One region of the Desulfobacca acetoxidans DSM 11109 genome, then DNA from elsewhere that is predicted to be linked to it. Evidence: riboswitches for the same ligand, from Rfam matches in the RefSeq annotation. Region 1 holds a riboswitch; each other region holds the start of a gene.

Region 1 (2,191 bases):
CCCTGAGCTTCCACGTTCACTTCTAGGCCGGCCCCCTCGAAGGCAGTTTTCCATGAGTCCTCTCCTTCGCACAGGTCTTCATAGAAATGCGCTCCGGCAACCAACATCAGCGGGATGAGCCTCACTTTCCGAAATTTTGCTGCGGTTACTGCTTCCAACACCTGTTTCAGAGATGGGTATCCCTCCACAACCCCGACATACAAGTCAGACCCATGAACCTCCCGCAGGATGCTTTCCAGGGTCGGATACGCGGCCCAAGATGGATGGTCCGTGCCATGACCCACCAGAACCGGGGCTTCTCCTTCGGATAGATTATTCTTAAAATCAAATGACTTAGCCAGTTGTCGGTAATCCTCATAAGAACTTAATAAAGGGAGTCCGATACTGGTGCGAATGGCTAGAGGTTTGACCTCTTCCAACAGACGATAGAACTCATGCCCGCAAAGCAGATGCATGGATTGAATCACTGCCCAGGTATGACCTTTATCGGATAAGGCCTGAAGGACTTCATGGGGATGCCTTACTTCAAATTTTCTCCGGTGCCTGAGACGGTCCAGGACCATACGGGAGGAAAAGGCCCACAAAATTTCGTGGCCGGGAAACTCCTCCCGGATAATCGTATCCACAAAGTCATAGGTCTTAAAGGCGTTCGTGGTGGTCCCAAAGGCCGTCAAAACGATGGGTGTCTGCATACTTTAGCTTCCTGAAAACCTAACTCAGTGATTCAAGACAAATATTTTTAGGCATATATTTTCTCTAGCATTTCCGGGCGGACTTTAACTAGATAAAAGAAGACAAACATGGTAAAGAGACCCTCGATAATCATTACCGGAATATGAGCCAGAACAACCAATCTGGCTACCGTAAGAAACCCCTCGCCGGTAAACATGAGGGACAGGGCGGTGAACAGGGCAGTCAATAACACGGTGCAAAACCCGCAGGCAAAAGACGCCACCACTGCCAGAGTCCCCTCCTGGCGCAGCACGTCCCGAAAGATATAAAAACAGAGAACTGCGGGAGCAGCGACGTTAAAGGTGTTCACCCCCAATACCGTAAACCCACCAAATTGAAAAAGCAAGACCTGCAAAAAGAGTCCTATGAGAACGGCCGGAAATGCCGCCCAACCCAGCAAGAGTCCCATAAGGCCGTTCAACAACAGATGCACACTGGACGGACCTATCGGCACATGGATAAGGGAAGCCACAAAAAAAGTGGCCGATAAGATACTCACCCGAGGAATGGCTTCATAGTCAACCTGTTTCAGGCCGATGGCAGTGCCCACCGCCGTCAAAGCGGCGCCCGCGCCCAACACCGCGGGACTAAGAACTCCTTCAGAAATATGCATGTTCTGCCCCCTCAGAATATTTTGGCGTTTGGCAATCAGCTTACGAGTGCTGATTGCCATTTAGAAATTAACCCCAAGCCAGGGAAATGGTTTACGCCAAAGTGCACCCACATGTGGACCCATATTGCCCCCCCCCGCAAAAAAAAATCCCTAAGTCCGTGTGGACTTAAGGATTAACCCAGCTTTTTCGTCCTTAATTTCCGGAGAGCGCTTGTCCAGAGCGGTCCGTTCCCGGGTTGGTGTCTTTCGCACCACCCAGATTCATCCGGGCAGGTCTTCTGGCTTCCGGATCGTCCTAATACCTACACCTTCCCATTTCCCTCAAAGGAAACAGTGGCCTTAGCAGGGTTCGTCCCCGGTTACAGCGGCGGGACCGCGACGGCTCTTCCGTCTTCCCTATTAAACCCGCATGGGTACCCAGATGCCATACTATAATCTGAGAGGTCCGATCCTGTCAACACATTTTCCCGAGTTACCGGCTCGGGAAATCAGGCCGGACAATTCGGAGATTTGATCAGAATTTAGTAATAGGGCAAAGGAGCAGTACGGCATGGAGCTCCTTTGCCCCGAACTATTATATTAATTACAGATCAACGATCATCTCGGCTTCATTGCCGCACTGGGTACATGCAATTGTACGTTTCACCTGCCCGGCTTCGGGTTTCCCTGAAGCTTCGGCCGGCTTGGTCCCCACGATGAACTCTTCGCACTTGATGGTCATTTCCGCCTCGTTGCCGCAATTTTTACAGGTGCAGACCATAGTCTTTTTTTCTTCCATGACATCCTCCTTTGCATCTTGAGTCGCAAGCCCTAATTCTGTTAATTAGAGGACTCGCAGGAAGGCCA
Region 2 (2,191 bases), 1.1 Mb from region 1:
AAAATAATATAATCCTCCCAATACCAGGAGAATCACCGCTAGACTCACTAATATCCAGACATAATCTCTCTGGTTGGGGTCGCTGAACAGGATCGCGGCGGCATCAAATCCGATCATGGTGTCCTGAGGTTCCACCTGCCACGATTGCCGGTCAAAGTACGAAATCTGACGCCGTGTTTCATAATTAATGTTCATCCGCAAACTGCGTTGCTGCCCCTTGCAGCACAAAGAGAAAAACGAAAATCATATTTGTCGGAGCGGGATTAGCCTGCCCCTACAAGGGATAACTCCAAAAATAAAGGACTTTCCGGGTGGAGACTATCAAAGAGTTATTTGAACATTTGAATATCTTACAAATAACGCGGGCAGCCTCTTTTCTGATACGGTTTAAGTTGCGCGAACCTCAAGCAGCCCAAATAAGCCCCTTAACAAGGCGCATGAAAGTCCTTCGAACGATTATTTTTTATCATGCGATCAGCAGAGATACAATCCTTTCCACAATTATAGAAAACGATGGGCGCGATAGGCCAAAGGCAAACCGGTTGTAGAAATATTTATCGCACACCGAAGCCGGTTTATCATTGACAAAGGCGGGAGGATTAAGTATGAATTAGATGTTGGTCAGCATCCCGGAACACGGTGTAAATCCGTGGCGGTCCCGCCGCTGTAATCGGGGACGAGGAGGGCGAAGGGAATATCCCGGCCACTGCCGCAGGCCACTGCGGTGGGAAGGTTGCGCCTTCAACGGTTAATCCGAAAGCCAGAAGACCTGCTGTTCCAGACACAATTTAGTGAACTGCTTATGGTAAAGGGAGTTCCGTATCATACGGGATTCCCTTTTTTATTTTAATCCTAAGGAGGATGGAAGATGCAACAAAAGGTCATTACCCCAGATTCTTCCAAAAAACTTGCCCCCATCGGTTACCGCTATAGCTGCAAATCCGATGGCACCAACACTGGCCTATCCCACTACATTCTGTTGGACAACAAGAAGTAAGATAAGGATGCACTCTTGAAACCTGCAACATCGCTTGCCGGGGTCTCTGCCAATGTGGGGCAGGGCCCCCGCTTTTCCCTGATGGATATCGGTCATCCCGATTACGCCGTCCTCATCGAAGGGGATACCGGTTTCTGGACCCTGGTTCCCCGGGCCGAGGCTGGAGAATACTTATTAGGCAACTTCATACCCCAGATATTCATGGAACACCAGGAACACTTTCAGCGGGAGATGCAAACCCTGCGCTTTGAGCTGATCCCCTCGGCGGTCTATTTTAACCCTACAGAACGATGCAACCTAAATTGCTCCTACTGTTATATCCCCAGCGACATCCGGCTCGGCGGGATGGATATGCCGCCGTTGCGGCTCCTCCAAGCATTAGAGATGTTGTCGGATTACTTCGGCCGTACCCTGCCGGAGGGTGTCATGCCGCAGATTATATTTCATGGCAGCGAACCGATGATGGTCAGGGATGCGGTTTTTGCCGGGATTGAACGATACGGCAACCGCTTTCGCTTCGGCATCCAGACCAATGGCACTATGCTGGACGATGCAGCATTAGCTTTTATCCAGGCGCACCAGGTCAGCCTGGGCCTCTCCCTGGACGCTCCGGTAGCGGATATTGCTGATCAAACGCGGAAAAACTGGCAGGGCCGCGGGGTATACGGTGTAGTAGCTCCTCTCTTGGACCGGTTAGCAGATTACCCAAACTACAGTGTCATCTGCACCGTCACCCAAACCAATGTAGACCGTTTGACAGACATGGTAGAATTTCTTCATGGCGCCGGTGTCAGGGTGGCCATGCTCAATCCGGTACGTTGCACTCAACCCGGAGGCCGTGATCTCAAACCGGATGACCAAGTCTTTGCCCGACACTTCAGTGCCGCCCTAGAGCGGAGCCATGATCTGTTTCAGGCCACCGGCCGCAAACTGGTCATCGCCAATTTTGCCAATATCCTCATAGGCATCGTAGCACCGTTGGCCCGCCGCCTGATGTGCGACATCTCTCCCTGCGGCGGCGGACGCTGTTTCTTTGCCCTGTCAGCCAGAGGTGACCTCTTCCCCTGCAGCGAGTTCATCGGCATCCCGGAATTTAGGGGGGGCAATCTCTTCAACACTCCGGTGGAGGACATCCTCAGAACCCGCCCCTTCCAGGACATGACCAGCCGCAAGGTGGAGGATTTCGAACCCTGC
Region 3 (2,191 bases), 480 kb from region 1:
TTCCAGATAATGCAACCGGTTGAGGTTTACCGGATGAGTTTCTACCTCCTTGGGCAGACCCGAGTAAAGACACAGACGGCCTCGTTTCGCCAGTACCGCCAAACCCCAGTCAAAAGCCTCCAAAGAGCCACAGGCTGGAATCACCACCTCCACTCCCTTGCCGGCCGTGGTCTCCAAAATGGCGGTTACCGGATCTTCCTGGAAAATGTCCAACAATAGATCGGCCCCGGCTTGGACTGCATCCTGCAAGCGTCCGGGATCATTTTCTACCAGGATTATCCGGGAAGCTCCCCGCAACCGCGCCACCTGGACCTGCAGCCAGCCCTGGGGACCGGCCCCCCAAATGGCAACCTGGTCCCCCATGCCAACCCTGGCCAGTTCCTGGGCGTTCAGGCAGCAGGCCAAGGGCTCGGCCAGGGCGGCAAGGTCAAAGGCTAGAGCGTCAGGCAGGTGCGATACCGCCCCCTGGTGCACACCGGCGGCGGGAACGGCGACGAACTCGGCCAAACCGCCGTCGTGGTGAAAACCGATAATCTGCATAGCCTGGCACATGTTCGGAGCGCCCTGTAGACACCAGCGGCAGCGGCCACAGGGCAATCCCGGAGCCACCTGCACCCGGTCACCCACCTGAAAGTCAGATAAATCATCGGAAACGGCGGCAATTTCTCCGGCGAGCTCATGCCCCAGGATGCGAGGCAACAGCAGGTCACGATGTCCCCGCTGCCACATCTTGACGTCGGTGGCGCAGAGCGAGCAGGCGCGCACTTGTATGAGGAGACCGCCGCTCGGGCAGAGAGGGCGAGAGACCTCGGTGATCGCTAAATCTTTGGGTCCCCGGAGGACCGCTGCTAACATCTGATCAGCCATTTTTCCACCTGTAGCGTTTGCCAAATCTTTTCCTATTTTATTGTCTTGACTTAGCGGTTACCCGCCCATCATGAGTAATGACTTCCCGGTAGCACCGGCTTTCCAGCCTGTGCTGCGAACAATTGCTAACTACGGCGGTACGGCGCTACGGCACTGCAGTACCGGCAGGCCCATCGGTAGGGGCGAATCTTGTATTCGCCTTATGCAACTTAGACCGGTTGGGCACCATAAAAAAAGCCCCTGGCGCGTCTGGCCAGGGGCGGTTGTTGCCATAAACCTGCCCTGAGGATCGACCTGCTCGTCTTCTGGCTTCCGGATCAACCTCCCCCGGCCCTTCCCGCCTGAGTGGGCTCAGACAGTGGTTCTGCCGGTTTTGTCCCCGGTTACAGCGGCGGGACCGCCCCGGATTCACACCGGGTTCCGTAGTTGGCGGCAGCCAACCCGCAGATCAACTCTACTGTTATGATACCTTATTATCACGACATCTGTCCTCCGTCAAGTCTGGTTTAATAAGGCTGAACAATAAAATTTATTGACGCAGAGAGGTCATTCCATTACATTTATAGTTCAAAAAAATGCTATCCAATAACCCGCATATAAACCACCCCCACTTAGGGGAGCAATACGCCCTTCTCACCGATCTCTATGAGCTGACCATGGCAGCCAGCTATCTGGAGGAGGAAATGCATGAGGAGGCGACTTTTAGCCTCTTCATCCGCAAGTATCCCCCGGATCGGGGCTATTTTGTGGCCGCCGGGTTGGAGGAGGCGCTTAATTATCTGGCAACCCTGCGCTTTGGCGAAGACGATCTGGCCTATCTGGATTCAACCCGCCTGTTTAAAATCGCCTTTCTGGATTACTTAAAAACGGTGCGATTTACCGGGGAGGTCTGGGCCCTGCCGGAAGGGAGCATCTTTTTCAAGGATGAACCGATCCTGGAGGTAACCGGGCCTATTATCGAAGCGCAGTTAGTCGAGTCCTTTCTCATCAACGCCATCAATCTGCAAACTATGATCGCCACCAAGGCGGCCCGCTCTACGGTAGCGGCCGGGGGGCGGCGGCTGGTGGATTTTTCCCTGCGCCGCACGCAAGGAACGGATGCGGGGCTCAAAGTTGCCCGGGCCAGCTACCTGGGCGGCTTTGTCGGGACGAGCAATGTCCTGGCCGGCAAGCTCTACGGTCTGCCTATCTTCGGTACCATGGCTCACTCCTATGTGACCAGTTTCAAAAGCGAGATTGAGTCTTTTCGGGCTTTTGCGCGGGCCTTTCCCCACAACACGGTGCTGCTGATCGACACCTACGACACCATCGCCGGGGCCAAGAA
Region 4 (2,191 bases), 1.6 Mb from region 1:
CGCCTGTGGGAGGTTCCCCCTTTCCCCCCTTTTCTCAAGGGGGGGGCAGGGGGGATTGTAATATTTTCCTTTACCCCTACCTTTGTAATTTAACAACATTGAGGTCAGGGTGAGGGGTGAATCAGATATTGTGGGCATCGATAGACTTCCGCCGCGCCAACAAAGACCTGTTCGGTTAATGACAGGATAATCCGTCTTTCCCCCTGATCACGGCCACAATCAGTGACTCCGGCGCCGCCGCGCCGCAGCCAGGCGACAAAGACCGGCGCCCAGGAGCAGCACCGCGCCGGGGAGGGGAACTGGCGCAGCATCCAACGTAATCACCCAGGCTTCCGTCTTCCCAGCAGGATTGGACCCTTTTCCGGCAATCGTGAGGCCATCCGCAGAGACGCCAAGGGCTTCTGTTAACCCCCATCCGGTCGTGTCGACGCCGGCCGCGATCAACAATTCTTCAATGCTGACCATTCCAAGTTGTTCCGTCCATACAAACGCCTCAGTGCCGTTTCCAGATGTGCTTCTGCCAACCACGGTGGACCCGTCCGCAGAAACCGACAAGGCTTCGCTCGAAAAACTTCCTCCCGCCAGGTCGCCCAGGCCTATCATGCCGCCTGATTCGGTCCAGAGAAACGCTTCTCTTCCGTTGGAGGATAAGGAATTTCCGACCACGGCCAAGCCGTTATCAGAAATATCTTCCGCTACGCTCTTAAAAGATCCTCCCGGCAGATCTCCTAACCCCACCATGCCGGTTGATGCTTTCCAAATAAATGCTTCTTGACCATTGCTGGAGTGGCTCCAACCGACCACGACCGAACCATCCGCGGAAACTCCAGTGCCCTTGCTGTTAAAATCAGATCCCGGCAGATCTCCTAACCCCACCATGCCGGTTGATGCTTTCCAAACAAAAGCCTCATCACCGCTAGTGGACGTGGAGTAACCCACCACAGTGGAACCGTCCGCAGAGACGCTATCGGCGTAGCTTCTGGTATACCCCCCCGCTAGGTCGCCCAGACCTTTTATGCCGCCTGACGCGGTCCAAATAAACGCCTCTTCGCCTAAGCCAGACCGGCTCCAACCAGCCACGACCGAGCCATTCCCAGAAACGCCGAAGGCGATGCTATAAGTTTCCCCTCCCGGCAGATCGCCCACCTTCGCAAAGCCGCTCGAAGCCGTCCAACGAAACGCCTCGGCAGCGTAAGTAGGGGTAGACTGAAGACCGACTATAATGGAGCCATCCGCAGAAATGTCGTAAGCTACGCTACCTTTATAACCCTCCGACATGCCAAGGCCCGAAAATGTCATCGATTCGGAAGCCGCGGGAAGGAGCAGCATCAATGCCAAGGCCATGAAACAACCAAGCATCTGGTTCGTTATTGTCCTTCGATCAATACGCATGTGTTTATCTCCCTTCATGTACCATTATTTCAGGCAATTCGTTTATGCAATGGATAAACAAAAAAACCGGGCTGCCTGGTGGCAACCCGGCCGTCTCTGCTGAGACCCGCGGCTTTCCGGCCCCCGGTCGCCCGGGGTGTGGCTTGTTCACGACGTAACCATTTTTGGATCAGGCGGTGCCTTTGCTTACATCATGCCATGCTGCTTTACTCCGGCTGAGAGTTGACCGAAAAAAACCCGATTCCGCGGGAATCGGGGCCTTGCCTCATTCTGGCATCTACCATCTCTATAAGGCCCTCGGACCCGTTCCGCGAGGTCTGCATTGGACCATATCCCTATGAAACTGCCAGGTCTTCTGGCTCACGGATCGACCTACCAACCGCGCCTTCCCATGGGAGCTGCACTACCCCACAGTGGCTCACCTGCGGCCTTCGTCCCCGTTCACAGCGGCGCGCCCGCCTGGGATTCACACCCAGTTCCCTTGGCCAGTCATGGTGTTATCGTTCCTTGATTCACACCCTTCCCGGGGTCCGCTCGGCGACCCACCGGGGATCACTCTGTAGCTTCACCTCCTTTCCGGAAAATTCGGCGCCCCGAGACAACCTCCATTGCCATCCCACAATCCCGGGCGCCCCCTTGACTGGCCGAAAATGCTGGAAAAACAACTTTCGGCCATCAATTCACAATTGCAATCATATTAAAAATCTCAGTTAGAGACTTGGGCAATATTGCTCAATGTTGAGATAATTTTGCTCTTTTCTACTGTCGCCATATTAGAAATCTCAGTTGGCTCAAGGTT

Evidence for each region. Region 1 has a riboswitch for cobalamin ahead of cbiM (cobalt transporter CbiM). Riboswitches for the same ligand answer to the same signal wherever they lie in the genome.
Region 2: linked by a shared signal. The riboswitch ahead of cbpA (modified peptide precursor CbpA) and the one ahead of cbiM (cobalt transporter CbiM) in region 1 are both predicted to bind cobalamin.
Region 3: linked by a shared signal. The riboswitch ahead of DESAC_RS13435 (zinc-dependent dehydrogenase) and the one ahead of cbiM (cobalt transporter CbiM) in region 1 are both predicted to bind cobalamin.
Region 4: linked by a shared signal. The riboswitch ahead of DESAC_RS03815 (hypothetical protein) and the one ahead of cbiM (cobalt transporter CbiM) in region 1 are both predicted to bind cobalamin.

Annotation. Positions count from the first base shown of each region.
Region 1 covers NC_015388.1:2,495,403-2,497,593, forward strand. Annotated here, with positions in the region: gene DESAC_RS11160 (sirohydrochlorin cobaltochelatase) at 1-692, opposite strand, end outside; gene cbiM (cobalt transporter CbiM) at 740-1,345, opposite strand; cobalamin riboswitch at 1,597-1,781, opposite strand; gene DESAC_RS11170 (hypothetical protein) at 1,929-2,123, opposite strand; gene DESAC_RS11175 (cytochrome b6) at 2,169-2,191, opposite strand, start outside.
Region 2 covers NC_015388.1:1,408,024-1,410,214, reverse strand. Annotated here, with positions in the region: gene DESAC_RS06075 (GGDEF domain-containing protein) at 1-195, opposite strand, end outside; cobalamin riboswitch at 585-791, shown strand; gene cbpA (modified peptide precursor CbpA) at 869-997, shown strand; gene cbpB (peptide-modifying radical SAM enzyme CbpB) at 1,013-2,191, shown strand, end outside.
Region 3 covers NC_015388.1:2,978,298-2,980,488, reverse strand. Annotated here, with positions in the region: gene DESAC_RS13435 (zinc-dependent dehydrogenase) at 1-867, opposite strand, end outside; cobalamin riboswitch at 1,146-1,331, opposite strand; gene DESAC_RS13430 (nicotinate phosphoribosyltransferase) at 1,443-2,191, shown strand, end outside.
Region 4 covers NC_015388.1:900,688-902,878, reverse strand. Annotated here, with positions in the region: gene DESAC_RS03815 (hypothetical protein) at 220-1,392, opposite strand; cyclic di-GMP riboswitch class I at 1,470-1,545, opposite strand; cobalamin riboswitch at 1,721-1,897, opposite strand.